One region of the Kitasatospora sp. NPDC088160 genome, then DNA from elsewhere that is predicted to be linked to it. Evidence: riboswitches for the same ligand, from Rfam matches in the RefSeq annotation. Region 1 holds a riboswitch; each other region holds the start of a gene.

The links. A riboswitch is a leader RNA that binds a small molecule or an ion and turns the genes downstream of it on or off. The one in region 1 is predicted to bind cobalamin.
Region 2: it holds a riboswitch for cobalamin, as region 1 does, so the genes downstream of both, ACIOGZ_RS17710 (HoxN/HupN/NixA family nickel/cobalt transporter) here and ACIOGZ_RS26820 (ABC transporter substrate-binding protein) in region 1, are expected to answer to the same signal.
Region 3: it holds a riboswitch for cobalamin, as region 1 does, so the genes downstream of both, ACIOGZ_RS24900 (prenyltransferase/squalene oxidase repeat-containing protein) here and ACIOGZ_RS26820 (ABC transporter substrate-binding protein) in region 1, are expected to answer to the same signal.

The regions. Positions count from the first base shown of each region.
Region 1 covers NZ_JBIUSS010000018.1:125,692-135,952, forward strand. The annotation lists gene ACIOGZ_RS26795 (alpha/beta fold hydrolase) at 1-3, shown strand, start outside; gene ACIOGZ_RS26800 (hypothetical protein) at 143-274, opposite strand; gene ACIOGZ_RS26805 ((2Fe-2S) ferredoxin domain-containing protein) at 296-1,039, opposite strand; gene ACIOGZ_RS26810 (ABC transporter ATP-binding protein) at 1,036-1,809, opposite strand; gene ACIOGZ_RS26815 (iron chelate uptake ABC transporter family permease subunit) at 1,851-2,930, opposite strand; gene ACIOGZ_RS26820 (ABC transporter substrate-binding protein) at 2,927-3,775, opposite strand; cobalamin riboswitch at 3,993-4,198, opposite strand; gene tkt (transketolase) at 4,745-6,973, shown strand; partial or broken gene ACIOGZ_RS26830 (STAS domain-containing protein) at 7,037-7,234, opposite strand; gene ACIOGZ_RS26835 (hypothetical protein) at 7,399-7,893, shown strand; gene ACIOGZ_RS26840 (siderophore-interacting protein) at 8,297-9,139, shown strand; gene ACIOGZ_RS26845 (hypothetical protein) at 9,340-10,261, shown strand, end outside.
Region 2 covers NZ_JBIUSS010000010.1:206,211-216,471, forward strand. The annotation lists gene aroC (chorismate synthase) at 1-361, shown strand, start outside; gene ACIOGZ_RS17680 (shikimate kinase) at 358-879, shown strand; gene aroB (3-dehydroquinate synthase) at 872-1,981, shown strand; gene aroQ (type II 3-dehydroquinate dehydratase) at 1,990-2,418, shown strand; gene ACIOGZ_RS17695 (AAA family ATPase) at 2,498-3,352, shown strand; gene ACIOGZ_RS17700 (Fpg/Nei family DNA glycosylase) at 3,433-4,242, shown strand; gene ACIOGZ_RS17705 (metalloregulator ArsR/SmtB family transcription factor) at 4,297-4,680, opposite strand; cobalamin riboswitch at 4,762-4,976, shown strand; gene ACIOGZ_RS17710 (HoxN/HupN/NixA family nickel/cobalt transporter) at 5,006-6,118, shown strand; gene rpmG (50S ribosomal protein L33) at 6,231-6,395, opposite strand; gene rpmB (50S ribosomal protein L28) at 6,521-6,757, shown strand; gene rpsN (30S ribosomal protein S14) at 6,757-7,062, shown strand; gene ACIOGZ_RS17730 (CobW family GTP-binding protein) at 7,068-8,234, shown strand; gene rpsR (30S ribosomal protein S18) at 8,247-8,483, shown strand; gene rpmF (50S ribosomal protein L32) at 8,537-8,710, shown strand; gene ACIOGZ_RS17745 (M24 family metallopeptidase) at 8,801-9,907, shown strand; gene efp (elongation factor P) at 9,987-10,261, shown strand, end outside.
Region 3 covers NZ_JBIUSS010000016.1:125,599-135,859, forward strand. The annotation lists gene ACIOGZ_RS24885 (flagellar hook-length control protein FliK) at 1-311, shown strand, start outside; gene ACIOGZ_RS24890 (hypothetical protein) at 491-886, opposite strand; gene ACIOGZ_RS24895 (hypothetical protein) at 1,202-2,629, opposite strand; cobalamin riboswitch at 2,763-2,839, opposite strand; cobalamin riboswitch at 2,917-3,060, shown strand; gene ACIOGZ_RS24900 (prenyltransferase/squalene oxidase repeat-containing protein) at 3,165-6,149, shown strand; gene ACIOGZ_RS24905 (hypothetical protein) at 6,146-7,336, shown strand; gene ACIOGZ_RS24910 (CbiQ family ECF transporter T component) at 7,347-8,582, shown strand; gene ACIOGZ_RS24915 (ATP-binding cassette domain-containing protein) at 8,579-10,252, shown strand; gene ACIOGZ_RS24920 (ECF transporter S component) at 10,249-10,261, shown strand, end outside.

The sequences.
Region 1 (10,261 bases):
TGAGTAGTACATCGTTGACCTGAGGTGATCTCGGTCTGCGGGTCGGGCATCGGGTCGGCGTGGATCCGGGGGAGATCGGGCAACTCCGTGGTGAGCCGGCCGCGCGGGTGGGGCTTCGTCGCAGGTCAAGCTCGCTGTGGGTCTACTGCTGGTCGTCCTTGAGGGCTTCGGTCATCTGCTCGTCGATGGCCCTGATCTGGTTGCGGTAGGGGTGGAGGGTGGCTTCGATGCCGCCGCTTGGTGCTGTCGGCAGCGGGGCGGGGCACGGGCTCAAGCTTGGGCCTCGTGGTCGCGATCAGCCGTCGTGGTGGTCCGCCTGCTCCTTCCTGTGGCGTGGGAGTCGGTGGGACTCGACCGGTCGTCCGCCGGCGAGGTGCTCGGTGACGATGCGGCCGGCGACAGCCGGGTCGATCTTCCCGTACCAGATGTCGTCCGGCTGCACGCTGGCGACGGGGGCCTGGTTGCAGGGGAACTGGCACCCCGTCTGGGTGACGAGCACGTCGTCGTCGCCGAGGCCGTGCTCGGTCAGTTTCTGTACCAGGGCGCGTAGTCCCTCCTCCGCGCCCTTGGCCGCGCAACGCGGGCCGCGGCACACCAGGACCTGGTGCCGGTGGCCGGGGACTTCCTCCCAGGCCGCGGACGTGAGGCCGGGCTCCTGGCCGGTGATGGCCCTCGTCACCGCGGCCACCGCGGGGACCGCGTCCGGCGAGTCGGCGAGGCGGGTCGCGACGAGGAGTTCGGGACGGTGGCCCGCGCGCTTGCGCCACCAGTACGCCGCGATCCGCCGTAGCCAGGACTGGGCCGGGCCGGACGCCGCGAGGCGGACGCCGATCACGACCACGGTCTCGGCGCCCGCGTCGGCCAGCCTGGTCAGCTCGGCCGACAGGGAAGGGTCTGCCTGCTGCAGGAACGCGATCGAGGCCTGGTGCGACGCCGCTGTCCGGAGGAGTTCGTCACGGCGGACGGCTTCCCCCATCGACATGCCGACCAGGAGCGTGGCACTGCGGCGGGCGAGTGCGCCCGGGACGGGGCGGGTCATGGTGTTGTCCCTTCGGGGAGCAGTCCGTTCCACCGGATGTGCGGTCTGTCGTGCCGGGGGTGTCGTTCCACGGTGACGTCGACGCCGTAGACGTGCGCGATCGTCGGCGAGGTGAGCACGTCGGAGCTGGGCCCGTGGGCGACCAGTCGGCCGTCGAGCAGGACGGCGACCTCGTCGCAGTAGGCGGCGGCGAGTTCGAGGTCGTGCAGCGCGGCTACCGTGGTGATGCCCAGCCCGCGTACGGTGCCGAGGAAGCCGAGTTGGTGGCGTAGGTCGAGGTGGTTGGTGGGCTCGTCGAGCAGGAGCACGCCGGGCTCCTGCACCAGTGCCCGCGCGAGCTGGACCCGCTGCCGCTCGCCACCCGACAGCGTCGGCCAGGACCGGTCGAGCAGGTGGCCGACGTCGGCTGCGGCCACGGCCGCGGCGAACACGGACCGCTCGTGGGCGTCGGTGGCGGAGTTCGCCGGCACGGGCCAGCGGCTGCGGTGCGGCGTGCGGCCGAGATCGATGACCTGACGGACCGGCAGCGACAGCCGGGTGTCCGCCTGCTGCTCCATGAAGGCCACCTGTCGTGCTCGTCGGCGGGCCGTGAGTGCGTGGAGATCCTCTCCGTCCAGGAGGACCCGACCCTCGCTCGGCCGGGTCAGTCCGGCGACCGCGCGCAGCAAGGTGGTCTTCCCGGCGCCGTTGGGTCCGAGCAGGCCCGTGATCCGGCCGGGGGCGAACGCGAGCGAGACCGCGTCCAGCAGCGTGGCTCCGCCGATGCTCACACGAAGTCCCTCCGTGCGCAGCTCGGCGGGGGGCGTCACCGTCACTGCCCCCTCCCGTCGGCCCGCCCCTGGCGCCACAGCAGCCAGGCGAAGAAGGGCGCTCCGAGCCCGGCCGTGATGACGCCGACGGGGATCTCCCGGTCGGGGAGGACCGAGCGCGCCACGATGTCGCTGCCCACCAGGAGGGAAGCGCCCACCAGTGCCGACACGGGCAGCAGGAGGGCGTGGCGCGGGCCGCAGACGAGACGGACGACATGCGGTACGACCAGGCCGAGGAACCCGATGACGCCGGTGTGGGCGACCAGGCACGCGGTTACCAGCGCGGCGGTGGCGACGAGGACCCAACGGGTGCGCTCGACGTGGACGCCGAGGGAGCGGGCGGCGGTCTCGCCGAACGCGAAGGCGTCCAGGTCGCGGGCCGAGGAGGCCAGGACCGTGACACCGGCCAGCGCGACCGCGGTCAGGAAGACGGCGGTGGGCCACCGCACGCCGGCGACCGAGCCCAGCGTCCACTCCATGACACCGCGCGCCGCGTTGCGGTCCCCGAGGACCAGCACGACGAACGAGGTGTAGGCCCCGCACATCTGTCCCACCGCGATGCCGGCGAGCACGGTCCGGGTGGTCGGTAGCGACCGGGTGCGCGCGCCGGCCAGTGCCAGGACGACGACGGCGGCTAGCAGGGCACCGGCGAAGGCCGCCGTGGACACCGCGCCGGTGCCCACGGCGCCGGACACGCCGACGCCGAGGACGATCACGGTGACCGCGCCGGCGGCGGCTCCGTCCGAGATCCCGAGCAGGAAGGGATCGGCCAGGTCGTTCCCGGTCAGCGTCTGCAACACCGCGCCGCAGACCGCGAGGCCTGCGCCGGTGGCAGCCGCTCCCAGAACGCGGGGCAGCCGCAACTGCCAGACGATCTGGTCGTCCAGCAGCGTGACGTGCGGGTTGCCCAGCCCGAGACGGCGCACCACGACGTCGATCACCGTCCGGACCGGCTCGTGTTGCGAGCCCACGGCGAGGCCGAGGAGCACGGTGGCCAGGAGCAGGGCCGCACCGATGGCCAGGGCCGCCGTCGCGCGGCCCGGACCAGGGGGCCGCGCGACGGCGGGGTGGGGCGCGGTCATGAACCCGGGTGCAGTCGGCCCAGTCCCGCGGACACCCGGGCGGCACCGTCGGCGAGCAGCACGCCGGGAGTCGACTCCGAGAACGGCACCACCACGAAAGCCTTGCGCTGCACGGCGGTGAGCTTGCTCAGCACCGGGTCGTTCTCCAAGTAGTCGATCTTGGACTGGGCCGTGTCCCAGCCGGCGTCCGCGACCACGATGGCGTCCGGGTCCGCCGCGACGACCTTCTCCCAGCTCACGTTCTGCCAGCCACCGGACAGGTCCCCGAAGACGTTGCGGGCGCCCACGGCATTGAGAACGAGTTGAGGTCCGCCGTGGCCGGCCCCGACGAACGGCGCCTTGGTGTCCGAGTCGTACCACAGGACCTTCAAGCCCTTGCCCGCGGCCGTCGCCGTGAACTCGGCCAGCTGCTGCTCCTGTTGCTGCTGGATCGCGGCGGCCCGCTCCGTGACACCGAAGACCTTGGCGACGTCGTTCAGTTCGCCCCACACCGCCTGCCAGGTCGTCGGCGGCACCTGGCTCTTGTCCGAGCAGCCGAACGGGGACAGGTACGACGGGATGCCCTGGCCGCGCAGTTCCCCCCGGGTGCCCGCGACCTTGTCGGTGAACGCGCTGGAGTAGGAGGCGTACAGGAAGTCGGGACGGGCCGCGAGGAGCTTCTCCTTCGTCGGGTAGTCCTTGGAGAGCACCGGGACGGAGTCGTAGGCCGCCTTCCACTTCTCCGGGATGGAATCGTCGAGGTAGGCGGTACCGGCCATGCGGGACTGCAGGCCGAGGGCCAGGGCCACCTCGGTGGCACCCTCGTTGAGCGTCACCAGCCGGTCGGGCGGCGCGCCGACCGTCACGGTGGACCCGCAATTGTCGACGCTGACCGGCGCGGCAGTTCCGGTCGTCCCGCCGGACGTGGTGGGCGCGGGGGCGCCCGTGCAAGCTCCGAGCATGCCGATGAACAGGAAGGCCGCGACCGCCCGGCCGACACGTATCGGACCTGTGGGACGTACGGAACATATGGAACGGAACGGATACGGCAGACCGCTGGGCACGTGTTCTCCAAAACCCTCGTGGAACATGTAGCGCCGTGGCCGGTCTCCTGGCTTCCGCATCAACGCGCCGCGGCCGACCTTCCCGGACGGCTCTTCCAACCCGCCCAGTGGCCCTGACCGCTGGAAAAGCCGGTCAGCGAGGGCCGCGGAACTCCGCGGCAACAGTGGCGAGGGCCGCACCGGACTCAGACCGGTTTCCCGTACACCACGGCGATGGCAAGGTATCAGGCGTGGTCAGGTCGGTGCTGGCCAGCCCGTGGGATGGTCGTCTGGACCGTTCCTGGGGTTGCGGGAGGGATCGGCCACGGGGCCCGGTCGGGGGTCTCAGGTGCGGGCGGCGACGATCCAGTTCCTGAACTCGACGGCGTAGTGCCGCAGGTGGTGGTCCAGGACCTCGTCCGGGCACGTGACGGGGAAGTAGGGCGCCGCCACTCGGCCGGCGGGCGGAGACGCGGCTGGTCGTCGGCGTCGAGCGGATCGAGCACGCCGTCACCGACCCTGCTCGGCGGCGGAGGCACCGGGCCGTCGAAGGGGGGCCCGCGCACGCCCTCCCGCGGACCTGCGACGGGTGGTCAGGGGTGTGTTCCCCCACTTCGGGGGCAAGCGACGAGGCGGAGCGGCTCACCGAAAGGGTGTGTCGTGCCGGACAGAGCGCCACCCCTGGGGATAGTTCGTACATCACCAGCAATCACGCGGGCGACGGCCCGGCGGTCGTGCCCGCCCAGTGCCGGAGGAACGATGGACGACAAGCCGAGACGAAGGAGCAACGGCATGGCGAACGACCAGAACGACGCTACCGCGCGGCGCGACGAATCCCTCGCGGATCCGGTGGCAGGGCGGACAGGGTGGGACGAGGTCGACGCGCGGGCGGTGGACACCGTGCGGCTGCTGGCCGCCGACGCGGTGCAGAAGGTCGGCAACGGCCATCCGGGCACCGCGATGAGCCTGGCCCCACTGGCGTACCTGCTGTTCCAGAACGTCATGCGCCACGACCCCGGCGACGACCGGTGGCTGGGACGGGACCGCTTCGTGCTCTCCTGCGGCCACTCCAGCCTGACCCTCTACATCCAGCTCTACCTGGCCGGCTACGGCCTGGAACTCTCGGACCTGCAGGCTTACCGGACCTGGGGCTCCGCCACCCCCGGGCACCCCGAACACCGGCACACCCCCGGCGTGGAGATCACCACCGGCCCGCTGGGCCAGGGCCTGGCCAGCGCGGTGGGCATGGCGATGGCCGCCCGCCGCGAACGTGGTCTCCTCGACCCGGACGCCGAAGCGGGCACCAGCCCCTTCGACCATCACGTCTACGTGATCGCCTCCGACGGAGACATGATGGAGGGCGTCACCGGCGAGGCCGCCTCCCTGGCAGGGCACCAGGAACTCGGCGACCTCATCGTCTTCTACGACTCCAACCACATCTCCATCGAGGACGACACCGACATCTCCTTCAGCGAGGACGTCCCGGCCCGCTACGCCGCCTACGGCTGGCACGTGCAGACCGTGGACTGGACGCGCACCGGCCGCTACGTCGAGGACGTCGACGTGCTCCTGGCGGCCACCCGCGCCGCCCGGCAGGAGACCGGCCGCCCTTCGCTGATCATGCTGCGCACCGTGATCGGCTGGCCCGCCCCGACCAAGCAGGACAGCGGCAAGGCCCACGGATCCGCGCTGGGCGAGGACGAGGTCGCCGCCACCAAGCGGCTGCTGGGCTTCGACCCCGAAGAGCACTTCATCGTCGAGGAGGACGTCCTGGGCCGCACACGCGAGGCCGCCGACCGCGGCCGGCAGGTGCACGCCGAGTGGGACGAGAGGTTCGCGGCCTGGCGCACGGCGAACCCCGAGCGCGCCGTCCTGCTGGACCGACTGCGGGAGCAGCGGCTGCCCGACGGTTGGGCGGACGTCCTGCCGACCTTTCCCCCCGACGCCAAGGGCATGGCCACCCGCGCCGCCTCGGGCGAGGTCCTCACCGCACTGGCCCCGGTCCTGCCCGAGCTGTGGGGCGGCTCCGCCGACCTGGCCGGCAGCAACATCACCACCATGGTCGGCCAGCCGTCCTTCGTCCCCACCGACCGCCAGACAAAGAACTGGAAGGGCGGCCCCTACGGGCGCACCCTGCACTTCGGCATCCGTGAACACGCCATGGGCGCGATCCTCAACGGCATCGCCCTGCAGGGCCTGACCCGCCCCTACGGCGGCACGTTCCTGACCTTCTCCGACTACATGCGCCCCGCCGTCCGGCTGGCCGCCCTGATGCGACTTCCGGTCACGTACGTCTGGACCCACGACTCCATCGGCCTGGGCGAGGACGGCCCCACCCACCAGCCCGTCGAACACCTGGCCGCACTGCGTGCCATCCCCGGTCTGGACGTCGTGCGCCCAGCCGACGCCAACGAAACCACCGCGTGCTGGCGCACCATCCTCGAACACCGCGACCGCCCGGCCGGACTGGTCCTCAGTCGCCAGAACCTGCCTGTCCTCGACCGCGACAGCGGCGAGTTCGCCCCCGCACGGGAAGCGGCTCGGGGCGGGTACGTCCTGGCCGAGGCTCCGGGCGGCGCGACGCCGGACGTCATCCTCATCGCGACGGGCTCCGAGGTGCACCTCGCCCTGGAGGCCCGCACCCTGCTGGCGGCCGGGGGACTCGCGGTGCGGGTGGTGTCGATGCCCTGCCGGGAGTGGTTCGCCGCCCAGCCCCAGGACTACCAGGACCATGTTCTGCCCCTGGACGTACGGGCCCGGGTGAGCGTCGAGGCCGCCGTCGGACAGGGCTGGCGGGAGATGGTGGGCGACGCCGGACGGATCGTCAGCCTGGAGCACTACGGCGCGTCCGCCGACTACCAGCGCCTGTACACCGAGTTCGGCATCACCCCCCAGGCGGTCGCCGCAGCCGCCCGCGACAGCATCCTCGACACCCGGCGGGCACCGCGTCCCGGCGGCCACCAGCAGACCTCCACCCCGACCACAGGTGGCACCGGGGACCTCAGCCGCTCCGACACTTGAACGGTGGGCAGGAGGCCGATGTCCGCTTCGCGCGGCCCGGCACCGTTGGCACGCTCCTTGTGATCAGAGTGCCGTGGGGCTGGTGGCGGTGGCCGCCGAGACGTCGGGGTGGAGGGCGAAGACCCGGTCCAGTCCGACGATGTGCAGAATCCTGATGGTGTTGGCCGGGACCGCGGCCAAGGCCATGTCGGCGCCCTGTTCGGCGGCCACGTTGCGGACGGCCAGCAGAGCGGTGATGCCGCTGGAGTCGCAGAACTCCAGACCGGTCTCGCTGTTCCGCCCTCGGAGGAGGGTGGAACCACAGGACTGGTCGCAACCTCACACAAGCCCTCATTCCCGCACGTCGTGGCGGTTGGTGAACCAACGAGGTCCGCCATCCCGTTGAGGCATGTACCTGACCATCCTCCGATAGAGAGTTGGCTGCCATGACCTCCAAGCGTGTTGTCCAGTCCTCCGTACTGACCGCCGTCCTGGCGCTGAGCGCCGGCTTGGCCCTGGCTCCCGCGGCGCAGGCCGCCGGCCCCTCCGCCGGAACGACGCGGTCGGCCGCCCCAGTGGCGTCCGCCGCCTACGCGGTGCGCAGCACCCAGGTCACCCTGTCGAACCAGACCGGCAGCATGCTCTACCTCGGCTCGGCCACCCTGGCCCACGGGTGCTGGAGCGCCGGCAGTCCTCTGCCCCCGAGCTACATCCTGCCGAACGTGGCCCCCAGCTGGAAGACCGAGTCGTGCGGGTTCCTGACGGGCACCGAGGGGCAGATCGGCTTCGGCGTGGACACCTGGAGCGGGTTGATCCACTGGAGCAACCCCTACGCCGGGTCGAACGTCAACGAGTGCACTGTCGGTGCGGGTCTCACCTGCCAGGTGATCGGCGGAGGGGGGAACAACGCGGAGGTCACCTTCGTGGTGCGGCGCGCCTGAGGCCCGACCCCACCCGGTCGCCCGCCACCTGAACCACGAGTGCCTCCGGCAGGGCGGCCGAAATCGTAACGGCGTCCTGACCGGCCGCCCGCTCCCTATCCTCCCGAGCGGGTTGCGGTGCCGGATCGGTCCGGGGAGTGCGGCGCGGCCGCTCTGCGGACGGCGACCTCGGTGGTCGGCTCCCGGGCGGCGCGCGGCGCGGTCTGGCTGCGCCGAACCGGTCGCGGCGGCTCCGTACGACCTTGTCGCGTCCGCGAGCCGCAGCAGGGCTGCCGGGGCGTCACGTTCCCGGTCGTGGGCGGAATGGGGATCGGCTGCCGTCCCTGCGTCGAGCACCGCCTCAAGGGTGCTAACTTAGGCAAGCCTAACCAAGACGCGCGACCACACAGCCCAGGGGGGCACCATGGCAGACCAACCGACCCGCCGGACACCGCAGGCGCGCGAAGCACAGGTGCTGCGCACCGAGCGGATCACACCGCACATGGTGCGCCTGGTCCTCGGCGGTGCGGGGTTGGAGGACTTCGACGCCACCGAGTTCACCGACCACTACATCAAGGTGCTCTTCGCGCCCGAGGGCGTGAGCTACCCGGAGCCCTTCGACATGGCGCGGATCCGCGAGGAGTTCCCGCCCGAGCAGCGGCCGATCACCCGGACGTACACCGTGCGGGCCTGGGACCCGGCCCTGCGCGAGCTGACCATCGACTTCGTGGTGCACGGTGACGAGGGCCTGGCCGGGCCCTGGGCGGCCCGCGCACAGCCCGGCGAGACGGTGCGCTTCCTGGGCCCCGGCGGCGGCTACGCCCCCGACGCGAGCGCCGACTGGCACCTGCTGGTGGGCGACGAGAGCGCGCTGCCCGCGATCGCCGCGGCGCTGGAGCGGATGCCGGCCGATGCCGTGGTGCACGCCTTCGTCGAGGTCGCGGACGCCGCGGAGGAGCAGAAGATCGTCTCGCCCTCCGGGGCCGAGATCAGCTGGCTGCACCGCGGCGCCCGCCCGGTGGGCGAGGCGCTGGTCGAGGCGGTGGGCGCGCTGGAATTCCCCGCCGGCACGGCATCCGCGTTCGTGCACGGTGAGGCGGGCTTCGTGAAGGAACTGCGGCGCCTGCTGCGCGTGGAGCGAGGCATCCCGCGCGAGCGGCTGTCGGTCTCGGGCTACTGGCGGTCCGGTCAGAGTGACGAGGCCTGGCGGGCGGCCAAGCGCGAGTGGAACGCCCAGGTGGAGGCCGAGCAGGAGTCGGCCGGCTGATCTACGCGGCCGGGTGGCCGCCCCTCCCCGGCCTCTGCCCGCCCCTGGCGGCCCCCCGCCGCCCGCACTCCCGCCTCCGTCGACGCTGTACACGGAATAGTTGTCCTCGCCGCGCATGCCTCCGGCCCAGTACCGGTTTCATGATCACTGAGGGAGAATTCCAGAAGGCCAATTCGGCGCAGTCGACAGGGGGTTGGGCGATGTCGAGGCTCTTCGGCGGACGGGGCGGCGGCAGGGGAGACGAGGGAAGCGGGAGTACGCAGGAGCTGGCCAGGTCACTGGCCCGGCAGGGGGCTTGGGGCGGTCTGTGGAAGCTGGTGCTGTCCCTCCCCTTCCCGCAGGCCGCGGCGGCAGCCGCCCACCTGAAGCCATCGCGGTGGCAGCCCCAGGGAATGGCGGAGCGCCAGCTGGCCCAGCTGCTGGCCGAGACCGACCGTCGGGAGGTGGCACGGGTCAGCGAGTCGGTCCACGCGTCGGCGTCGCGGGTGCTGCCGTCCGCTCTCAACGCCGCCGGCCCGGTCGGCTTCTGCCATCAGCTGCCGCTGGCCGCGATCAACCTGATCGGCGAGGACCTCCACCGGTGCCGGATCGCGACCGTGGACCGCACCGGCGTCCTGAACGAGTTCTACGAAGGCCCGACGAACCACGTGTCGCTGTGCTGCGTGGACGCGGATACCGTGGTCGCCCTGCGCGACTTCGCCGGCGACGGCCACCTCCGGAACGCGGAACTCGTCGAGTACACACCCGGCGGGGAGACGGTCCTGGCCGGCGGCACGGCGCTGCTCGGAGCACGGGTGGAGGCGACGGCCGACGGTTTCGTGACGGGCCTGAGGCTGGTCAGGGCGGCGCTCGGGTTCTCCGGCGGCCAGGAGCTGCGGCTCGACCTGGCGGAGTTCGGCTTCAACCGCGCCGACCTGTTCGCCGTCGACCCCTCCGGCACCCGGATCGCGTTCGCCGACGGGTTCCGGATCCTGATCACCGACAGCAGGCTCGAACCGATGCACGAGTTCGCCGCGGACGACCACCTCGGCCACGGACCGATCAGCGCCATCGCGTTCACCGCCGACTCCCTGGTCACGGCCGGCCTGGACCGTGGCCTGCAGCGGTGGCAGGTGGCCGGCG
Region 2 (10,261 bases), on a different contig from region 1:
CGGCTCGCAGGCGCACGACGAGATCGTCCCGACCCCCGAGGGCGTCAAGCGCACTTCCGGCCGCTCCGGCGGCACCGAGGGCGGCCTGACCACGGGCGAGGTGCTGCGGGTGCGTGCCGCCATGAAGCCGATCGCCACCGTGCCGCGGGCGTTGCAGACCCTGGACGTGCGCACCGGCGAGCCGGCCAAGGCGCACCACCAGCGCTCGGACGTCTGCGCCGTGCCGGCCGCCGGGATCGTCGCCGAGGCGATGGTCGCGCTGGTGCTGGCCGACGCGGTGAACGAGAAGTTCGGCGGTGACCACGTCTCCGAGACCCGCCGCAACGTGCAGGGCTACCTCGACAACCTGATCATCCGATGACCGTTCCGGTCGTTGTGCTGGTCGGCCCGCCCGGCAGTGGCAAGTCCACCGTCGGGCGGGCCCTGGCCGAGCGCCTGGGCGTCGGCTTCCGGGACACCGACGCCGACATCGAGGCGCTGGCCGGCAAGCCCATCCCGGAGATCTTCATCGACGAGGGCGAGCCGCACTTCCGCGAGCTGGAGGTCCGGGCCGTGCGCACGGGCGCCACGGAGCACGACGGCGTGCTGGCACTCGGCGGCGGCGCGGTGATGGCCGAGGCCACCCGCGCCCTGCTGCGCGAGCTGCCGGTCGTCTTCCTGGAGGTCCCGCTGGCGGACGCGGTCAAGCGGGTCGGCCTGGACGCCCCGCGCCCGCTGCTGGCCATCAACCCGCGGGCCCGCTGGCGCGAGCTGATGGAGGCCCGCCGGCCCCTCTACCTGGAGGTGGCCACCGCCGTCGTCGACACCGCCGGCCGCACCCCCGAGCAGGTCGCGGACGCCGTACTGGAAGCACTGGAGCTGAAGACCCCCCATGACTGACCCCATCGTCAGGATTCACGTCGGCGGCAGCGCCGGCCACGACCCGTACGACGTGCTGATCGGGCACCAGCTGCTCGGCGAGCTGTCGGCGCTGATCAGTCCCCCCAGTCTGGGGACAAGAGGCGCCAAGCGGGTCGCGATCATCCACCCCGAGGCGCTGGCCGCCACCGCCGACGCCATCCGCGAGGACCTGCTCGGCGAGGGCTACGAGGCGATCGCGCTCCAGGTGCCCAACGCCGAGGACGCCAAGAGCGCCGAGGTCGCCGCGTACTGCTGGTCGGTGCTCGGGCAGACCGGCTTCACCCGCAGCGACGTCGTCGTCGGCCTCGGCGGCGGCGCCACCACCGACCTGGCCGGCTTCGTCGCCGCGACCTGGCTGCGCGGCGTCCGCTGGATCTCCATGCCCACCACGTTGCTCGGCATGGTCGACGCGGCCGTCGGCGGCAAGACCGGCATCAACATCGCCGAGGGCAAGAACATGGTCGGCGCCTTCCACCCGCCGGTGGGCGTGCTGGCCGACCTCGACACCCTGGCGACCGTGCCCAAGCACGACTACGTCTCCGGCCTCGCCGAGGTCATCAAGTGCGGCTTCATCGCCGACCCGGCCATCCTCGACCTGATCGAGGCCGACCCGGAGGGCGCCAAGACCCCGGACGGCACGCACACCGTCGAGCTGATCCGCCGCGCCATCCAGGTCAAGGCCGACGTGGTCTCCGGGGACCTCAAGGAGTCCGGCCGGCGCGAGATCCTCAACTACGGCCACACCCTCGGCCACGCCATCGAGCGCAACGAGCGCTACAAGTGGCGGCACGGCGCCGCGATCTCCATCGGCATGGTCTTCGCCGCCGAACTCGGCCGCCTGGCGGGCCGGTTGGACGACGAGACGGCCGACCGGCACCGCACCGTACTGGCCTCCGTCGGCCTGCCGCTGCGCTACCAGGCGGACGCCTGGCCGAAGCTGCTGGACGCCATGAAGATCGACAAGAAGTCGCGCGGCGACCTGATCCGCTTCATCGTCCTGGACGGCCTCGGCAAGACCTCCGTCCTGGAGGGCCCCGACCCGTCCCTGCTGGTCGCCGCCTACGCGGAGGTCTCGGCGTGACCAGGGTCATGGTGCTCAACGGCCCCAACCTCGGGCGGCTCGGCAGCCGCGAGCCGGACGTCTACGGCGCCACCTCCTACGCCGGGCTGGTCGAGCGCTGCACCGCGCTCGGCAAGGAGTTCGGCTTCGAGGTCGAGGTGCACGAGACCAACTCCGAGCAGCAGATGGTGGAGTGGCTGCACGAGGCGGCCGACGGCAAGGTGCCCGTGGTGATCAACCCGGGCGCGTTCACGCACTACTCGTACGCGATGCGGGACGCCGCCTCGCAGCGCACCGCGCCGCTGATCGAGGTGCACATCTCCAACCCGTACGCCCGGGAGACCTTCCGGCACACCTCGGTGATCGCCGCGGTGGCCTCCGGCACCATCGCGGGGTTCGGGCTCGGCTCGTACGAGCTGGCCCTGCGCGCCCTGGCCGAGCAACTCACCACGCGCTGACGCCTGGTCAGCGGCCCGGCGGCGGACTGTGCCCGCCGCCGGGCCGCCGTGTAGTCTCCCCGCTGAGAGGTGTCGGGAGGTGACCGTGACGCAGTACGCCGGGGGTGGGCAGGTCCCGCCGCGTCCCGTCGCTCCGCCGGGGCCGCAGCCGTCGGGGGCCGCCGCGCCGCCGCCGGTGCCGCCCGCTCCGGCTCCTGTTCCCGCCGCCGCGCCGCCGGTTCCGGCCGCTCCGGTGCCGCCCGCTCCTGTTGCCGCGCCCGCCCCGGCCGCACCCGCGCCCGGCGCGCCGGTCCCCGTCGGGTCCACCGGGCACTTCGTGCTGCCCTCCGGCACGCCCGTGCAACTCCCCGCCCACCCGCCGCAGCGGCACGCGCCCACCAGTCCGATCGCCGTCCTGCTGATCGGCCCGGCCGGGGCCGGCAAGACCACCGTCGCCCGGTACTGGGCCGAGCGCCGGCCCAGCCCGACCGCGCACATCAGCCTGGACGACGTCCGCGAGTGGGTGCAGTCCGGCTTCGCCAACCCGCAGTCCGGCTGGAACAACGCCTCCGAGGCGCAGTACCGGCTGGCCCGCCGCACCTGCGGCTTCGCCTGCCGCAACTACCTCGCCAACGGCATCTCCTGCATCATCGACGACGCCGTCTTCCCGGACCGCCCGGCCATCGGCCTCGGCGGCTGGAAGCGGCACATCGGCCCCGGCATGATCCCGGTCGTGCTGCTGCCCAGCCTGGACTCCGTGCTGCACCGCAACGCCCGGCGCGGCGGCACCCGGCGGCTCGGTGACGAGGAGGTGGCGCGGATCCACGGCCGGATGGCCGGCTGGTACAACTCCGGGCTGCCGATCATCGACAACTCGTACCTGGACGTGGCCGGCACCGCCGCCGAGCTGGACCGCGTCATCCTGGCCCGGCTGATGGGCATGCCGGTGCGCTGATCTGCGACGATCCGGCGGTGTCGGTGCCGGCTGCGATGATGTGCGGGTCCTGTCGAACCACCCCGGGGGAGCTGACGCCCGTGCCGGAAGGCCACATCATCCACCGCCTCGCCGCCGAGAACCGGAAGGCCTTCGGCGGCCGCCCGGTCGAGGTGTCCAGCCCGCAGGGCCGGTTCGCCGACGAGGCCAAGGCCATCGACGGGCAGCTGCTCACCGCGGCCGAAGCCGTCGGCAAGCACCTGTTCCTCGGCTTCGAGGAGGGCGCCTGGGTGCACGTCCACCTCGGCCTCTACGGCGGCTTCGCCTTCGGTACCGGGCCCGCGCCCGAGCCGGTCGGCCTGGTCCGGCTGCGGCTGGCCAACGACGACGGCTACGCGGACCTGCGCGGCCCCAACACCTGCGCGCTGGTCACCGGAGCGGAGAAGGCCGCCGTCGCCGCCCGGCTGGGCCCCGACCCGCTGCGCGCCGACGCCGACCCGGAGGCCGCCTGGCGCCGGATATCGGCCAGCCGGACGACCGTCGCCGCGCTGCTGATGGACCAGAAGGTGCTGGCCGGGGTGGGCAACGTCTACCGGGCCGAGGTGCTGTTCCGCCACGGGATCAACCCGCACCGCGCCGGCCGCGACCTCACCCGGGGCGAGTGGGACGCGATCTGGGCCGACCTGGTCGCCCTGATGCACGAGGGCGTCGGCGCGGGCCGGATCGACACCGTCCGCCCCGAGCACACCCCCGAGGCGATGGGCCGCCCGCCGCGCGTCGACGACCACGGCGGCGAGGTGTACGTCTACCGGCGGGCCGCGATGCCCTGCCTGGTCTGTGGCACCGACGTCCGGACGGAGCAGCACGCCGCGCGCAACCTCTTCTGGTGCCCCGCCTGCCAGGCGGCCTGACCGCGTTCGAGGGTTGCTCCGGCCGGGCCCCGGCGCGTCCTCCGGGGGAGCCGGTCAGACGACGGCCGCGCTGGGCTCGTGGTGTTCGGCGGCGGCGCACGCGTCGAGGAGGGGGCGCAGGGCCTCGTCCACGAGCCGGTAGCGCACGATCCGCCCGTCCTTGTCCCCGGTGACCACGCCCGCGGTGCGGAGCAGCCGCAGGGCCTGGGACACGGCGGGGTCGCGCATGCCGGTGGCGACGGCGAGGTCGGAGACGGCGAGCGGGCCGGCCCGGTGGAGGGCGAGCAGGAGGGCGAGCCGCCCGGGGTCGGCGAGCAGGGAGAACCGCTCGGCCCAGGTGCGGACGTGCGCGGGGTCGCCGATCGCGGCGATGGCCTCGCAGACCCGGTGTCCGTCGATGGTGCGGTGGCCCGCGCGGTCGGCCGGTACGAGATGCATGCGCACATTGTTGCAGGAGGGGGCCTGTGATCCTGGACACCTGCGCAGGTGCGCAGCCTTGCAAGGGTGGGTCCTGGCCCCTACGGTGTTCCCCGCCGTGGTGCTCGGGAAGACCGGTGACGGATCCTCAGGGGTCCCAGTCCGGAGCGGCCCTCGCCACTGTGATCGGGCCATCGTGATCGTCGACGATGGAGAGACGTCCGTACCCACGACGCCACTGGGAGCCTCGCGCACCTGGGAAGGCGGGTACGGGACCCCCGTAAGCCAGGAGACCGGCCACGGCATCTCACGAAGTGTTTCCACGAGGTGCTGGAGCGTGACCCGAATGACCCTGCCCGAAACCGCCGCCGCCGAGGCGCCGGCGACACCGTCCGTGCTGCCCACGTTCCGCTGGAAGCGCGAGGACACCGTCCGCACGGCCGGGCTGATGGGGGTGATCCTGGCCATGCACGTGGTGGCCTTCGGGACGCTCGTCTTCCTGGTCGCGCCCCACAACTACGCGGTCGGCACCCAGGTCTTCGGGGTGGGCCTCGGGATCACCGCGTACACCCTCGGCATGCGGCACGCCTTCGACGCCGACCACATCGCGGTGATCGACAACACCACCCGCAAGCTGATGGCGGACGGCAAGCGGCCGGTCTCGGTCGGCTTCTGGTTCGCCCTCGGGCACTCCTCGATGGTGGTGCTGATGGCCGCCCTGGTGGCGGGCGGCGCGCAGCTGGCCAGCACGCTGATGGACGACGACTCGGCCACCCACAAGTGGCTCGGGATGGTCGGCACGACGGCCTCCGGCGCGTTCCTCTACCTGATCGGCGCGCTCAACCTGGCCGCGCTGCTCGGCATACTCAAGGTGTTCCGGGCGATGCGGGCCGGGTCGTACGACGAGGCGCAGCTGGAGGAGCACCTCAACTCGCGCGGCTTCATGGCCCGGGTGCTGAACCGGGCGACCCGGTCGATCACCCGGCCCGGGCAGATGTTCCCGGTGGGCATGGTGCTGGGGCTGGGCTTCGACACCGCGACCGAGGTCACCCTGATGGTGATGGCCGGGTCGGGCGCGGCGGCCGGGCTGCCCTGGTACGCGATCGTCTGCCTGCCGCTGCTGTTCGCGGCCGGGATGAGCCTGTTCGACACCCTGGACGGGACGTTCATGAACTTCGCGTACCAGTGGGCCTTCGCGAACCCGGTCCGGAAGGTGTACTACAACCTGACGATCACTGGGCTGTCGATCGCGGTGGCCTTCGTCATCGGCACCATCGAACTGGTCGGCGTGCTGCACGAGAAGCTCGATCTGACCGACCCGGTCACCGGCTGGATCGCGGGCATCTCGCTGGACAACGTCGGCTACGCGATCGCCGGGCTGTTCGTGGTGGTCTGGGCCGCGGCGATCGCCTACTGGAAGCTGGCCCGGGTGGAGAAGCGCTGGGTGGCCGCCGAGTAGCGACGGCTGCGATCAGCGACGGCAGCGATCAGCGACGGCGCCTCCCCCGGGATCCCGGGGGAGGCGCCGTTTCGTCGCTGCGGGCCGGTGCCGGTCGTCGGGCGGGCGGGGTTCAGCGCTCTTCGCGGAAGTCGACGTGCCGGCGCGCGACCGGGTCGTACTTGCGCAGGACCATCCGGTCCGGGTCGTTGCGGCGGTTCTTGCGGGTCACGTACGTGTAGCCGGTGCCGGCGGTGGAGCGGAGCTTGATGACGGGGCGCAGTTCGCTGCGGGCCATGGGTGTCCTCCCGGGTTGGCGGGGTGTTCGGGGCTGGGGCGAAACCGTACACCGAAATGGAAGTCATTTTCATCTGGTGTAACGTGGGCTCCGTCCCGCCCATTCCCGGACGCCAGGGAGCACCCATGTCCGCCCACTGCCAACTCACCGGCCGCCAACCCGGATTCGGCAACGCGATCTCGCACTCGCACCGCCGCACCCGCCGCCGCTTCGACCCCAACATCCAGCACAAGCGCTACTGGCTGCCCGGTGAGGGCCGGTACGTCCGGCTCGCCCTCAGCGCCAAGGGCATCCGCACCATCGACACGATCGGCATCGAGGCCGCCGTCGCCCGCATCCGCGCCCGAGGGGGGAAGGTCTGATGGCCAAGCAGAGCAAGATCGCCAAGAACGAGCAGCGCCGCGCCGTCGTGTCCCGGTACGCCGAGCGCCGCGCCGAGCTCAAGCGGATCACCGCCCACCCCGGCACCGCCCCCGCCGAACGCGCGGACGCCCAGGCCGAACTCGCCCGCCAGCCCCGCGACGCCAGCGCCACCCGGATCCGCAACCGCGACGCCGTCGACGGCCGCCCCCGTGGCTACCTGCGCGCCTTCGGCCTCTCCCGGGTCAACCTCCGCGTCCACGCCCACGCCGGCCACCTGCCCGGCGTCCGCAAGGCCAGCTGGTGAGCGGCGTGGACGGGATCAAACTGCCCGTGGTGGTCGTCGCCGGACTGCACGCCGACGAACGCCGCGCCGCCGTCCGGGAGTTGGCGGCGGCAGCGGTGGACGCGGTGGTCCTCCACCATGACCTGCGGGAGGCCTCGCAGGGCGTCGTCCGCCGTGAACTGCGCGACGCGGGAGGCGGGTTCGACGTCGCCGACGTCCCGCTGGTGAACGACTGCCCCTGCTGCGCCCTGCGCGAGGACCTGCTGCCGCGACTGCTGCGGATCGCCGACGAGGGCCGGTACGGGCTCGCGATCGTCGAACTGTGGGGCGGCAGCGACCCGCACCCGGCCGTCGAGGTGATCGCCGGGGGAGAGGCGGACGGCCGCCACCTGGAGGACGCCGTCGAACTCGCGGGCGTGGTCACGGCCGTAGACCCGGACCGGCTGATCGGCGAACTCTCCGTCTCCGACGACCTGGTGGAGCACGGCGAGCACACCGCCGTCCAGGACCAGCGGACCCGCGCGGAGGCGCTCGCCCACCAGGTCGAGTACGCCACCACCCTCGCCGTCCCGCGCGCGACGGCGCACGCGCCCGGGCTCGCGTTGCTCCGCCAGCTCCACCCCACCGCCCGGGTCGTCCGGCTCGGCACCGGGGCGCTCACCCGGGCCGCCCTCGGCGGCTTCGACGTCGCCGCCGCCCGCGACCGGGTCAACCCGGCGATCGCGCTGCTCCCGCAGGAGAGCGACGAGGCCGGCGTCACCACGCTGGTCTGGGAGCGCCGACGCCCGCTGCACCCCGAGCGGCTGCACCGGGCGCTGGAACTGCTCGTCCCCGCCGCCCAGCGCAGCCGCGGCCGCTTCTGGCTGGCCAACCGGCCCGACCTGATGCTCGCCTGGGACGCCGCCGGGGCCAACCTCGCCGTCGAGGAGTGCGGCCCCTGGCTCACCTCCCTGCCCGACGCCGCCTGGGAGCTCTACCCGCCCGCCCGCCGGGCCGCCGCCGCCCTCGACTGGCACCCTCTGCACGGCGACCGGGTGCAGCAGCTCAGCTTCACCGCGGAGGGCCTCGACGTCGACGGCGTCACCGGGCTGCTCGACTCCTGTCTGCTCACCGACGCCGAACTCGCGGCGGGCGAACCCGGCTGGAAGGCCCTGCCGGACGCCTTCCGGGACCTGCTCGACCCCGTTCACTAAGGAGCCGTCACTGTGCGTAAGCGACCGAACCCGCCCAAGGCCCGGCCGAACCCGTTGTTCACGGCCGGCATCGAGTACATCGACTACAAGGACACCGACCTGCTGCGGCGCTTCGTCTCCGACCGCGGCAAGATCCGGAGCCGCCGCGTCACCCGGCTCACCGTCCAGCAGCAGCGCGCCGTGGCCAGGGCCGTCAAGAACGCCCGCGAGATGGCCCTCCTCCCGTACGCCGCCGGCACCACCCGGTAACCGGACCACCGTCACCACCGCCACCACCGTCACCACCCGACAAGGAGCCCCCGATGGCCGTCCCCAAGCGCAAGACGTCCCGCAGCAACACCCGGCACCGCCGGGCCCAGTGGAAGGGCAAGGCCCCGAAGCTCGTCCCGATCACCCTCAACGGCCGCGAACTGCTCGTCCCCCAGAACCTGGTCCCCGCCTACCGCCGCGGCCTGATCGACCCGGAGGGGGCGTAGCGACCACGGAGGGGGCGTGCGGGGGTGGGGGCGCGCCCTGTCGGGGGTGCTCGGCGGGCGGATCGGAGTGGGGGTTCGTAGGCTCGACGCATGTCTGATGCGTACGCGGGTCGGCGGGAGCGGGTGAGGGAGCACTGCAGTGCGGCCGGGGCCGATGCGGCGCTGATCACCCGGGCGGCGAACGTGCGGTATCTGACGGGCTGCGCGCCCTGCGGGGCGACGCTGCTGCTGACCCGGGAGCGGGTGCTGCTGGCAGTGCCGGACGATCTGCCGGCGGACGACACCGGGGAACACCTGATCGCGCCGGACGTCACCCAGGTGCCGGTGGCGGCCTCGGCGGACACCGCCCTGGCGGCGGCCGCCGCCGCCGTGCGACTGGGCGTGGCGGACCTGGCGGTGGAGGAGCACGACCTGACCGTCAGCCGCCACCGCGCGGTGGCGGGCCTGGCGGAGGGGGCCCGGCTGGCCGACCTGGGGCAGGTGGTCGAGCGGCTGCGGGTGGTCAAGGACGAGCACGAGATCGCCGACCTGCGGATCGCCGCCGAGATCGCCGACCAGGCGCTCGGCGAACTGCTGGAGTCGATCCTGGTCGGCCGCACCGAACGGCACCTGGCGATGGAGCTGGAACGCCGGATGATCGACCACGGCGCGGACCGGGCGGCCTACCCGGTGTCCGTCGGCACCGGCAGCCACTCCGGCCAGCCCGCCCACCAGCCGACCGACCGCCGGGTGGAGGAGGGCGACTTCCTCACCGTGGTGATGGGCGCCCAGTACCGGGGCTACGGCGTCTCCACCGCCCGGACCTTCGTGATCGGCGCCGCGCCCGCGCCCTGGCAGGTGGAGCTGCACCGGCTGGTGTTCCGGGCCCAGCGGGCCGCCCGGGAGGCGCTCGGGCCGGGCGTGGAGCAGTGCGTGCCCGACCGGGCCGCGCGGCAGATCCTGGAGGCGGCCGGCCACACCGAGACCTCCCCGCACCCGGTGGGCCACGGCATCGGGCTGGAGATCCGGGAGGCGCCGCGCCTCGGTCCGTCGGACATGGGTAAACTGGACAGCCGCGTGCCGGTCACCGTCGGCCCAGGGGTCCACCTCCCGGGCAAGGGCGGTGTCCGGATCGAGGACACGCTCGTGGTGCGTCCCCCAGAGGAGGGCGGGCCCGAGCTGCTCACCATCACCACCAAGGAGCTCCTCGCCCTGTGACCGCGGCCGCCCGTCGGCCGTCGGCGGCAGGACGCAAGCCTTGGTTCCTTGACAGCTATATCCAGGAGTAAGTGCGCCCGTGGCTTCCACGAACGATCTCAAGAACGGCATGGTCCTCAAGCTGGAGGGCGGCAAGCTCTGGTCCGTCGTCGAGTTCCAGCACGTCAAGCCCGGCAAGGGCCCGGCCTTCGTGCGCACGAAGCTCAAGGAGGTCCTGACCGGCAAGGTCGTCGACAAGACCTTCAACGCCGGCACCAAGGTCGAGACCGCCAACGTCGACAAGCGCGGCATGCAGTTCTCGTACAAGGACGGCGAGAACTTCGTGTTCATGGACACGGACACCTACGACCAGAT
Region 3 (10,261 bases), on a different contig from region 1:
CCGCCGTCGGCGGTGGCATCCAGACCGGCTGCGCACCCGGCGACCCGGCCAGCGGCCTGGCCGCGCTGACCGGCGCCGGGTTCGCGTACACCTTCCACCCGCGCTACCCGGGCTTCGTCTGCACCATCAACGCCCTGCCGACGACCTGCACCAACCCCACCGGCAGCGCCTACTGGTCGTACTGGCACGCCCAGCACGGCGGCCCCTGGTCGTACAGCAACCTCGGCGCGGGCAGCTACAACCCGGCGCCCGGCGACGTCGAGGGCTGGTCCTTCGGCGCCGGCGCCCAGCCGGGCGTCACCGCGCCCTGACCTCCGGAGACACCCCGCTGCCCCGGCCCCTCCGGAAGGGGGGCCGGGGCACCGGCGGTTCAGAGTTCAGACGGTGCGGGACGTTCGGCGCCGCCGGGCGAGCTGTTCGGTCAGCAGCTGTGCGAGCGGCCCCGCGCGCCGGGGTCGGTGCGCGGGGCCGCTGTGGGTCATCGGGTGGTTCAGCAGTGGGGCAGGCCGGGCACGTTGTGGAACATCGCCGCGCCGTCCACGTAGGGTGCGAACGTCCAGGAGGACCCCGAGGGGGTGACCACACCGTACTGGTACACCCACGTGGTGTGGTACCAGACGTCGCCGTCATTGCCGACGTTCCCGCCGGCCACCCAACAGTCCGCCCAGGCCGAGTCGCCCGGCGCGAGGGTGATGTTCTTGTACTTGCCGGACCCCGCGTCGGCGGCGGTGTAGACGCCCGCGGAGTGGCTGGTGCTCAGCCGGACCCACTGCGGGGAGGAGCCGATGTTGGACGGGTTCGGGTCGGCGGATGCCAGCGACGTCACGCCGACGACGGATGCCCCGGCCAGAGCGAGTGCGGCGAGCGCCTTGATCGAACGGGTCATGATGTGATTCCCCGATTCCTCCCGGCCCTCCTGTAGGGCTGGTCGGTGATGAGCAAACCGCACCTCGACCGCGCAGTCCAGGCTGCAAACCGGCCAGGTCCCGTTCCCCAGAAGTCCCCCAGGCGGACCGCGAGTTGGGGGACCGCCGGGTCGCGGAGAGGGTGGCCTGGGGCGCCGGCGTCGGGTGGTGCGGGCTCGGCCCGCCGGTGGGCCCGGTGGAGGCCGCTCCGTGCACCGGAGAGCTGACGGCAGGTCAGTTCGCCGCTTTCGTGGCTTGGCTCGTACCCGGCGTCCAGGACGGCCAGGGTCTCCGGATCAGTTGCCGTAGCGGAGCGAGACGGTGTCGCCGAGGTGGACGGTGGTGGCCCGGGTGGCGCCGGTGGCGGTGGTGCCGTCCAGGCTGACCTGCCAGGTGGAGGAGCCGCTGTTGGCCGTGCCGTTGATCGCGGTGACGGTGTCGCCGCCGGTGGACGGGGCGACCGAGGTGACGCAGCCGCTCGGGGCGGCGCCGGCGGCCGCGTCGAGGACGTCGCCGAGGGTCGCGGTGGTGCCGGTCGGGGTGAGGGTGGCGGCGCAGACCTTGAGCGCGCCGGTGCCGTCGTCGATGACCAGCGCGAGCTTGGCGGCGGTGCCGGGGACGAAGGCGGTGGCGGCGGCCCAGGCGGGCTCGCCGGTGGTGGTCGGGGTCGGCGGGGTGGCGGTGAAGCCGGCGCCGGCGACGGCGCGCAGGCCGTCGACGGAGGCGTAGGGGGAGGGGGTGGTGTCGGTGGGCAGGTACTTGAAGCCGCCGCCGGGCTTGAACTGCTGGGCGATCAGGAAGTCGACGGGGCTCTTGCCGGTGCCGCTGGTGAAGTCGGTGCCCTGGGGGTTGATGCCGCAGGCGTTGAGGCCGGAGACGGCCCAGCCGTTGGAGTCGGTGTTGACGCCGAACATGGCGTTGAAGGCGCCGGAGGCGGTGAGCTTGCCCTTGAGGAAGTTCTTGGCGGCGACGATCGCCGGGTCGGTGGCGGCGACGCCCCCGGTGCAGAGCGAGGCCATGGCGGCGCCGGTCATGTCGATGTCGCTGCCCTGGGCGAGGGCGTTCGGGTCGCCCGCGGCCTTGCTGAAGTTCCAGCCGCCATCGTTGTGCTGGTTGGCGCGCACCGCGGTGACGGAGGTGTCGAGCAGCGGCTGCGGGACGCGAGGGCTGCCGGCCTGGGTTTTGGCGCCCGCGAGGGCGAGGAGGCCGAAGACGGTGCCGTTGAAGTTGGCGGACGGGCCGTAGTAGCCGGGTTCGGCGGTCTGCCAGTAGGCGGCGAGGTCGGCGACGAGGTTGCGGCCCGGGCCGACCCGGGCGGGGTCGATGCCGGCGGCGTAGGCGTTGAGGATGCCGCGCTCGTAGTCCGTGACGACCGGCGAGGCGCTCGGCCAGCCGGGGGCGGCGAGCTGGCCGCGGTAGACCAGGCGGGCGTTCTTGGTGGGGTCGCCGCCGGGGGTGACGTCCGCGGCGGCCGTGCCGGCGGCCGCGAGTGCGCTGAACGCCCACTCGTTGGAGAGCCCGCCGCCGGTGACGTAGCTGCCGTCGGCGGCCTGGAGCGACTTCAGGTAGGTGACGCCGGTGCTCTTCGAGGTGGCTATCTGGGTCGGGCTGGCCGTCGCGTGGGCGGGGACGGCGGAGAGCAGGAGCGCGCCGGCCGTCAGGGCGACGGTGACGGCGGAGGCGGCGCGGGCAGGGGTGGTCCGCGAGGGGGCGAGGAGGGACACGGGACAGGCTCCTTGGGGTGGCGGGCGCCGACCCTGCCCCGGAGTTCCGGCGTCCGTTCGAGGGCGCGCGACGGCCGGAGCGGTCGCCGCCCGGATCGCGTGGGCCGGCTTTCGCCATGGTGCGTGGCCGGGCGGGCATCCGGGCTCGGGGCAGCACGATCGCCACCCCACACCGCTGCGCGTCAGCCCCGGATTCGCACCGGGTTCCCCCGCTCGGCCACCGCGGACGCTACCGCACGGCGCACCGGCCGACGAGGTGATGTGATCGACGTGACGGACCGTTGACTCCCGTTCGGCCGTCGTGGTCTGATGAACCGATTTTTTGCCCTCGGCATTCAGGGGAAGCCGGTCCAACTCCGGCGCTGACCCGCAACCGTGGACCCACCTGTGGTGGGTGAGCCGGAATGCCTGGACCGGGGGCCCTGTTCACAGAGCACTTGCGTCGTCGCGGACTACGACGCGGTCCGGACGGTCCCTGCCCAGGGGACCGTCGGCTGCGCCGTTGCGTCCCACGTCGACCGACCAGGGAGTCGTCGTGAGGGTCAGCAGCAGTCGCACACGTCACAGGAACCGGGACCTCGCCTCCTTGGTGGTCGCCGGTGCTGTCGCGGTCGCCGCCTGCGGAAGCGTCCTGTTCGGGCGCCCCGGCACCGCGGCCGCCGACCCGATCGAGCGGTGCACGGCGACGACGGGCGCGATCGTCGCCGTCGACTTCACGCACTGGGGCGGCGGTGTCGTCCGGGGCTGCGACGCCCACCCCACGACCGGGATGAACCTGCTGCACGCCGCCGGCTTCACCACCGCCGGAACCGAGCACGACGGACCCGCCTTCATCTGCCGACTCGGAACCGGGACCTTCAACAGCGGCACCCAGTACCCGACGCCGGCCGAGGAACCCTGCGTCAACACCCCGCAGGCCACCGCGTACTGGTCGTACTGGATCGCCGAACCCGGCCAACAGGCCTGGTCCTACAGCCGGTTCGGCGCCGGGACGCAGAAGCCCAAGCCCGGCGAGGTCGAGGCCTGGGTGTACGGCGGCACCGACATCGGCGGCACCAGCGGGGCACCGGGCTTCACGCCGGACTCCGTCCGGGCGAAGAGCGGTGGTTCGCCGGCTTCGCCGTCCGCCTCGCCGTCGCCCTCGGCGACCCTGACCCCGACTCCGACCTCGACCCCGACTCCGACCGGGCCGTCCGCCGCCGGTGACCCGGCGGCCGCCGCGGCCTGGCTGGCCCGCCAACTCGTCGGCGGCGACCACATGGAGAACTGGGCCGTCGAGGGGCCGGACTACCCCCGGACCGCCCTCACCGCCATCGCCCTCGCCGCCGCCGGCACGCAGGACCCGGCGCTGCGCAGGACGGTCGCCTTCCTCTCCGCTCACACCGACGCCTTCCTCCACCCCGACGGACCGGCCGGCCGGCCCGATGCGAGGGCCGCCGCACTGCTGGCCCTCGTCGCCGAGAGCACCGGTGGCGATCCCCGGGCCTTCGGCGGCCGGGACCTGATCGCCGCGCTCACCGGCCATGTCTGCACGGCGGCGGGGGAGAACGGCAAGTGCACCGCCGCCGGGGACTTCCTCGGCGCGGCCTCGCCCTGGGTTCAGTCCCTCGGCGTCATCGCCCTCCAGCGCGCCGGCGTCACGCCACCCGCCCCGGCGCTCGCCCGCTTCACGGCGCTCCAGTGCGCCGACGGCGGGGTGGCCGGATCGATGATCGTCGCTGGCGACCACTGCGAGTCCGACCCGCTCACCACCGGCCTCGCGGTCCTCGCCCTGCGTACGGCGCCCGGGTACGAGACGGCCGCGAGGAAGGCTTCGGACCAGCTCGCGGCCGGACAGCAGGCCGACGGATCCCTCCTCCCGTACCTCGGCGCCCCCGGCGACACCATCAGCACCGCGAGCGCGGCCCAGGCGTTCAAGGCCACCGGACAGGACACCCGCCGGGCCGCCGCCACGGCCTGGCTCGCCGCCCGGCAGGGCACGGACGGCGGCTTCGGCCCCGACGCGTCGACCACCGACCCGGACCCGGCGGCCACCGAGCAGGCGATCCTGGCCCTGACCGGCACCGACCTCACCAGCGTCCGACACAACCCGGACGCCACCACCCCGCCGACGACACCCGCCAGCACGCCGCCGACCTCGCCCGCGACCACGCCGCCTGCCGGGAGAGCCCCCGACGCCGCCAAGGGCAGCGCCTACCTCACCGACCCGTCCCGCCTGATCAACGGCCGCTACTACGAGGGCTTCCCGGCCTTCGCCGACTTCGGCCTCACCATCGACGGCGCCTACGCCCTCGCGGCCACCGGCACCGACGACGCCGCGCTGCGCAGGATCGTCGACTTCCTGGACCAGCCGGGCAAGGACGCCGGCGAGCGCACCGTCAACGACTGGACCGGCATCGGCACCGAGTACGCAGGCGGCGGCTCGATCGGAAAGGAGGCGCTGCTCGCCGAGGTGGTCGGCCGCAACCCGCGCGCCTTCGGCGGCCACGACCTGATCGCCGCCCTGGCCGCCCTCGTGTGTATCAAGGCCGACCAGAACACCGGCTGCGCGGCGCCCGGCAACTACACCTACGCGACCTCGGTGTTCTCCCAGGCGCTCGGCATCATGGCCCAGCTCCGGGCCGGGGACTCGACGAACGCGGCTCCCGCGATCGCCTACCTGAAGGGCCTCCAGCACCAGGACGGCTCGTGGCCGAGCCTGATCCCCGCCACCGGTGACTCCGACGTGGACAGCACGGCGATGGCCGTCATGGCCCTCGCCCTCGTGCCGGGCGACGAAGCCGCGCGGGCCGTCGACCAGGGCCTCGGCTGGCTCGCCGCGCGGCAGCTGCCCGACGGCGGCTTCCCGGGAGCGGCCGGCGACTCGACCAACTCGGCCGCGCTCGCCATCCAGGGCATGACACTGCGCCAGTCCACGTACGGCGCCCAGATCGCCAAGGCGCGCGACTTCCTGTCGGGCCAGCAGAACGGCGACGGCGGGTTCAACGTGGCCTCCGCCGGGCAGCCGGGATCGGACGTCCGCGCGTCCACGCAGGTGCTCGGCGGTGCCACCGGGATCTCGTTCGGCACGCTGTTCCGGGACCTCGGGGGAACGTCGACGCCGACGCCCACTCCGACTTCCACCGGGACGGCGACCCCGACGGCGACCCCGACGGGTTCGCCGACCAGCACCCCGACCGGCACGCCCACGGGCACACCGACCGGCACACCTACGAACATTCCCACGAACACGCCGGGCCCGATGGGCTTGCCCGCCACGGCTGGGCCCTCGGACACCGCCGCTCCCTCGACCGGCGACGGTTCGGCCACCTGGTCGGCCGGCGGCATCGACGCCCCGGCCGATGGCAGGGGCGCGCCCGCCGGTGGCGTGGCGGCGCAGACCGGCTCCGGCAGCCTGGCCGGGACCGGAACCCAGGCCCTGACGCTGACGGCGGGTGCGGGCGTGCTGACCGCGCTCGGCGCGGCGGCCGTCCTCGTCGCCCGGCGCCGCACCGCGGCCGCCCCGGGGCGTCACCGGTGAGCCGGGGACTCGGCGGTCGGCTCGGCCGGCTGTCCGGGGCGGCGGCCCTGACCTTCGCCCTCGCGTTCGGTGGCGTCGCCGTGGGCACCGCCCCGGCGTCCGCGGCGCCGCTGCCGATCGACCAGTGCACCACCGCCTCCGGCGTGGTGCTCGCCGTGGACTTCAGCAAGTGGGGCGGCCCGCTGCTGCGTTCCTGCGGGACCACCCCGACCACCGGCTTCACCCTGCTCAACCAGGGCGGCTGGAAGACCACCGGGACCGGCCACGACGGTCCGGCGTTCATCTGCCGGATCGGCTACAGCGGCTTCCAGGGCGGTAAGCAGTTCCCGGCCCCGGACCAGGAGAAGTGCGTCCTGACGCCCCCGGCCACGGCCTACTGGTCGTACTGGCACGCCGATCCGGGCCAGAACGAGTGGTCCTACAGCCAGCTCGGCGCGATGAGCTACCAGCCGAAGCCCGGCAGCGTCGACCTCTGGATCTTCGGTGGCACCAACGTCGAGGGCACCGAGGGGCGGCCGGGCTTCTCGCCGGACAGCGTTCGCGCCCACAACTCCAGCCCCGGCGGGCAGCCCGCCGACCCCGGTCAGGGCACCACGGGCGGCTCCGGCGATTCCAGCGTCTCCGGCGGCGGGTCGACGGGTGCCACGGGTACGACCGGCGGCAGCGGCAGCGGCACCGGTTCGAGCGACGGAACCGGCGGAACCGGCGGAACCGGCGGCACCGGCGGTACCGGAAACGCAAGCGGAACCGGCAGCACCGGCACCGCCGGTGGCACCGGATCGGGCCGGGCCCCGGCCCCCGCCAAGCCCCCGGCGGGCGGAGCCCGTCCGCCCGCGCCCGCCACTACCCCGGGGCCCGGCGCCGCCGCCACCCCCGAGGACGGCATCACTCCGCCCGGAGCGCCCGAGCCGACGCCCGTGCCCGCCACACCGGTGCCGGTCGAGCCGTCCACCGCGCCGCCGACGGACACCCCGAGCGATCAGCCGACCCCGCAGACGGTCGAGGCCGCGGCCGCGCCGACGTCGACCTCCGCCGTGCCCGGCGGCGTGGTGGACGCCAATCCGGTGGCCGACGCCCCGCACGACTCCGGGTCGATGGCCCCCGCCGTCATCGCGACCGCCCTCGTGGGGGCGCTGGGCGCGGCCACCGTGGTCGTCGCGCGACGGCGCCGCCGCCGGGCCGAGTGATCCGGTGACCATGCCCGACAAACCCGACGCCGGCCCCCCGAAGCCCACCCCGAAGCCGAAGCCCACCCCCGGACGGGACGCCGGGAGCCGGCGCAGCCCCCGGAACCTGCACCCGCTGGCCTGGTGGACCTGGGCGCTCGCCCTGGCGACGGCGGCCAGCCGCACCACCAACCCGCTGCTGCTCCTGCTCGTCCTCGCCGTGCTCGGCTACGTGGTCACCGCCCGCCGGACCGAGGCCCCGTGGGCGCGCGGGTTCACCTACTACCTGTGGCTGGCTCTGACCGTGGTGGCGATCCGGGTGGTGTTCCGGTGCGTCTTCGCCACCGGCATCACCCCGCACGACCACCTGCTCTTCTCGCTCCCGCACCTGCCCACCCCCGCCTGGTACGCGGGCATCCAGATCGGCGGGCCGGTCTCCCTGGAGGCGACCCTCTCCGCCGCCTTCGACGGGCTGCGCCTGGCCTGCCTGATCTGCTGCATCGGCGCCGCCAACACCCTCGCCAACCCCAAGCGCGCCCTGCGCGTCCTGCCCGGCGCCCTGTACGAGCTGGGCGTCGCCGTGACGGTGTCGCTCAGCGTCGCCCCGCAGCTGGTGCAGAGCGTCCAACGCGTCGCCCGGGCACGGCGGTTGCGCGCCGGGCAGCGGAAGGGAATCCGCGCGCTGCGCGGCATCGTCGTCCCGGTGCTGGAGGACGCGCTGGAGCGTTCGCTGCACCTGGCCGCCGCGATGGACTCGCGCGGCTACGGCCGCTCCGGCACCGCGACCCGCCGCTCCCGCCGCATCACCGGCGCCCTGATGCTGCTCGGCATGTGCGGCCTGTGCGCCGGGGTGTACGGGCTCCTGGACGGAACCGCCCCCGCTGCCCTGGGACTTCCCGCCTTCCTCGCGGGCGCCCTGCTCTGCGTGGCGGGGCTGGTCCTCGGCGGCCGGCGCGTACGGCGCACCACCTACCGGCCGGACCGCTGGCGGGCCGCCGAGTGGGGCGTCGCGGGCTGCGGGGTGACCGCCGCCGTCCTGCTGTTCGCCACCGTCGGCTACGCCGCCACCGATCTCAACCCCTCGCTCTACCCGCTCAGTTGGCCGAGCCTGCCGCTCGTCCCGGTGCTCGCCCTGCTGCTGGCCGGCGCCGCCGGGGTCATCGCGCCTCCGCCCGGGCGTACCCCGGAGCCCGGGCGTACCCCGGAGCCCGCCGCCGGGACCCGCCGCACCGGCGCCGACCGCACGACCCCCGAGGTGAGCACGTGATCCGATTCGACCAGGTCGGCGTGGTGTACGACGGCGAGACCGCCCCCGTCCTGCGCGACGTCGACCTGCACATCCCGGAGGGCGAGCTCTGCCTGGTGGTCGGCCGCACCGGCGTTGGCAAGTCGACCCTGCTCGGCGCCGTCAACGGCCTCGTGCCGCACTTCACCGGCGGCACCCTGCGCGGCCGGGTGACCGTGGACGGCCGGGACACCGCGCACCACCCCCCTCGCGAACTGGCCGACGTGGTCGGCGTGGTGGGGCAGGACCCGCTGGCCGGCTTCACCACCGACACGGTGGAGGAGGAACTGGCCTACGTCATGGAGCAGTTGGCCGTCCCGCCGGCGGTGATGCGCAAGCGCGTCGAGGAGACCCTCGACCTGCTCGGCCTCGCCGACCTGCGCCACCGCGCCCTGCACGAGCTCTCCGGCGGCCAGCAGCAGCGTGTCGCCATCGGCTCGGTGCTCACCGCGCACCCGCGCGTCCTGGTCCTGGACGAACCGACCTCGGCGCTCGACCCGACCGCCGCCGAGGAGGTGCTCGCGGCCATCACCCGTCTGGTCCACGACCTCGGCGTCACCGTCCTGCTCGCCGAACACCGCCTGGAGCGGGTCGTCCAGTACGCCGACCGCGTCGCCTACCTGCCCGGCGACGGCACGGTCGTGCACGGGCCGCCCGCCGAGGTCTTCCGGCGCACCGCGATCGCGCCGCCGGTCGTCGACCTCGGGCGGCTGGCCGGGTGGCGGCCGCTGCCGCTCTCCGTCCGGGACGCCCGGCGCGCCGCCGCCCCGCTGCGGGAGCGGCTGAACGACGTGCCCGTTCCTCCGCCGCGCCGGGCAGCGGTGGCGGGGGAACGGGTGCTGGACGCCCGAGGGGTGGTCGTCCGGTACGGGCAGGTGACCGCCGTCCGGGAGATCGGGCTGGGTCTGCGGGCCGGCGAGGTCACGGCGCTGATGGGGCGCAACGGCTCGGGCAAGTCCTCGCTCCTGTGGGCCCTCCAGGGCTCAGGCCCGCGACAGGGTGGCAGCGTGCAGGTCCTCGGAGCCGACAGCGGGCCGGCCATGGACCCCAAGCGGCTCTCCGCGGCCAGGGCCCGACAGCTCGTCGGGCTCGTCCCGCAGACCCCGACCGACCTGCTGTACCTGGAGACGGTCGCCCAGGAACTCGCCCAGAGCGACCTGGAGGCCCACCGCGCAGCCGGCCCGACCGTCGCCGGCCCGACCACAGCCGGCCCGACCGCGAGGCAGATCCTCGACCGGCTCGCCCCCGGGATCCCCGACGGCACCCACCCCCGGGACCTCTCCGAGGGCCAGAAGCTGGCCCTGGTCCTGGCGATCCAACTGGCCGCCGCGCCACGGGTGGTGCTGCTGGACGAACCCACCCGAGGGCTCGACTACCACGGGAAGGAAGCGCTCACCGGCATCGTGGACGCCCTCGCCGCCGAAGGCCGCACGGTCGTCGTCTCCACCCACGACGTCGAGTTCGTCGCCGCCGCCGCCGACCGGGTGGTGGTGATGGCCGAGGGCGAGATCGTCGCCGACGGCCCCACCGCCGAGGTCATCGTCGCCTCGCCCACCTTCGCCCCCCAGACCGCCAAGATCCTCGCCCCGCTGCCCTACCTGACCACCCGACAGGTCGCCGCCGCCCTCGCGCCCGCGCAGGCCGCCCGGTGAGTGCCGTCC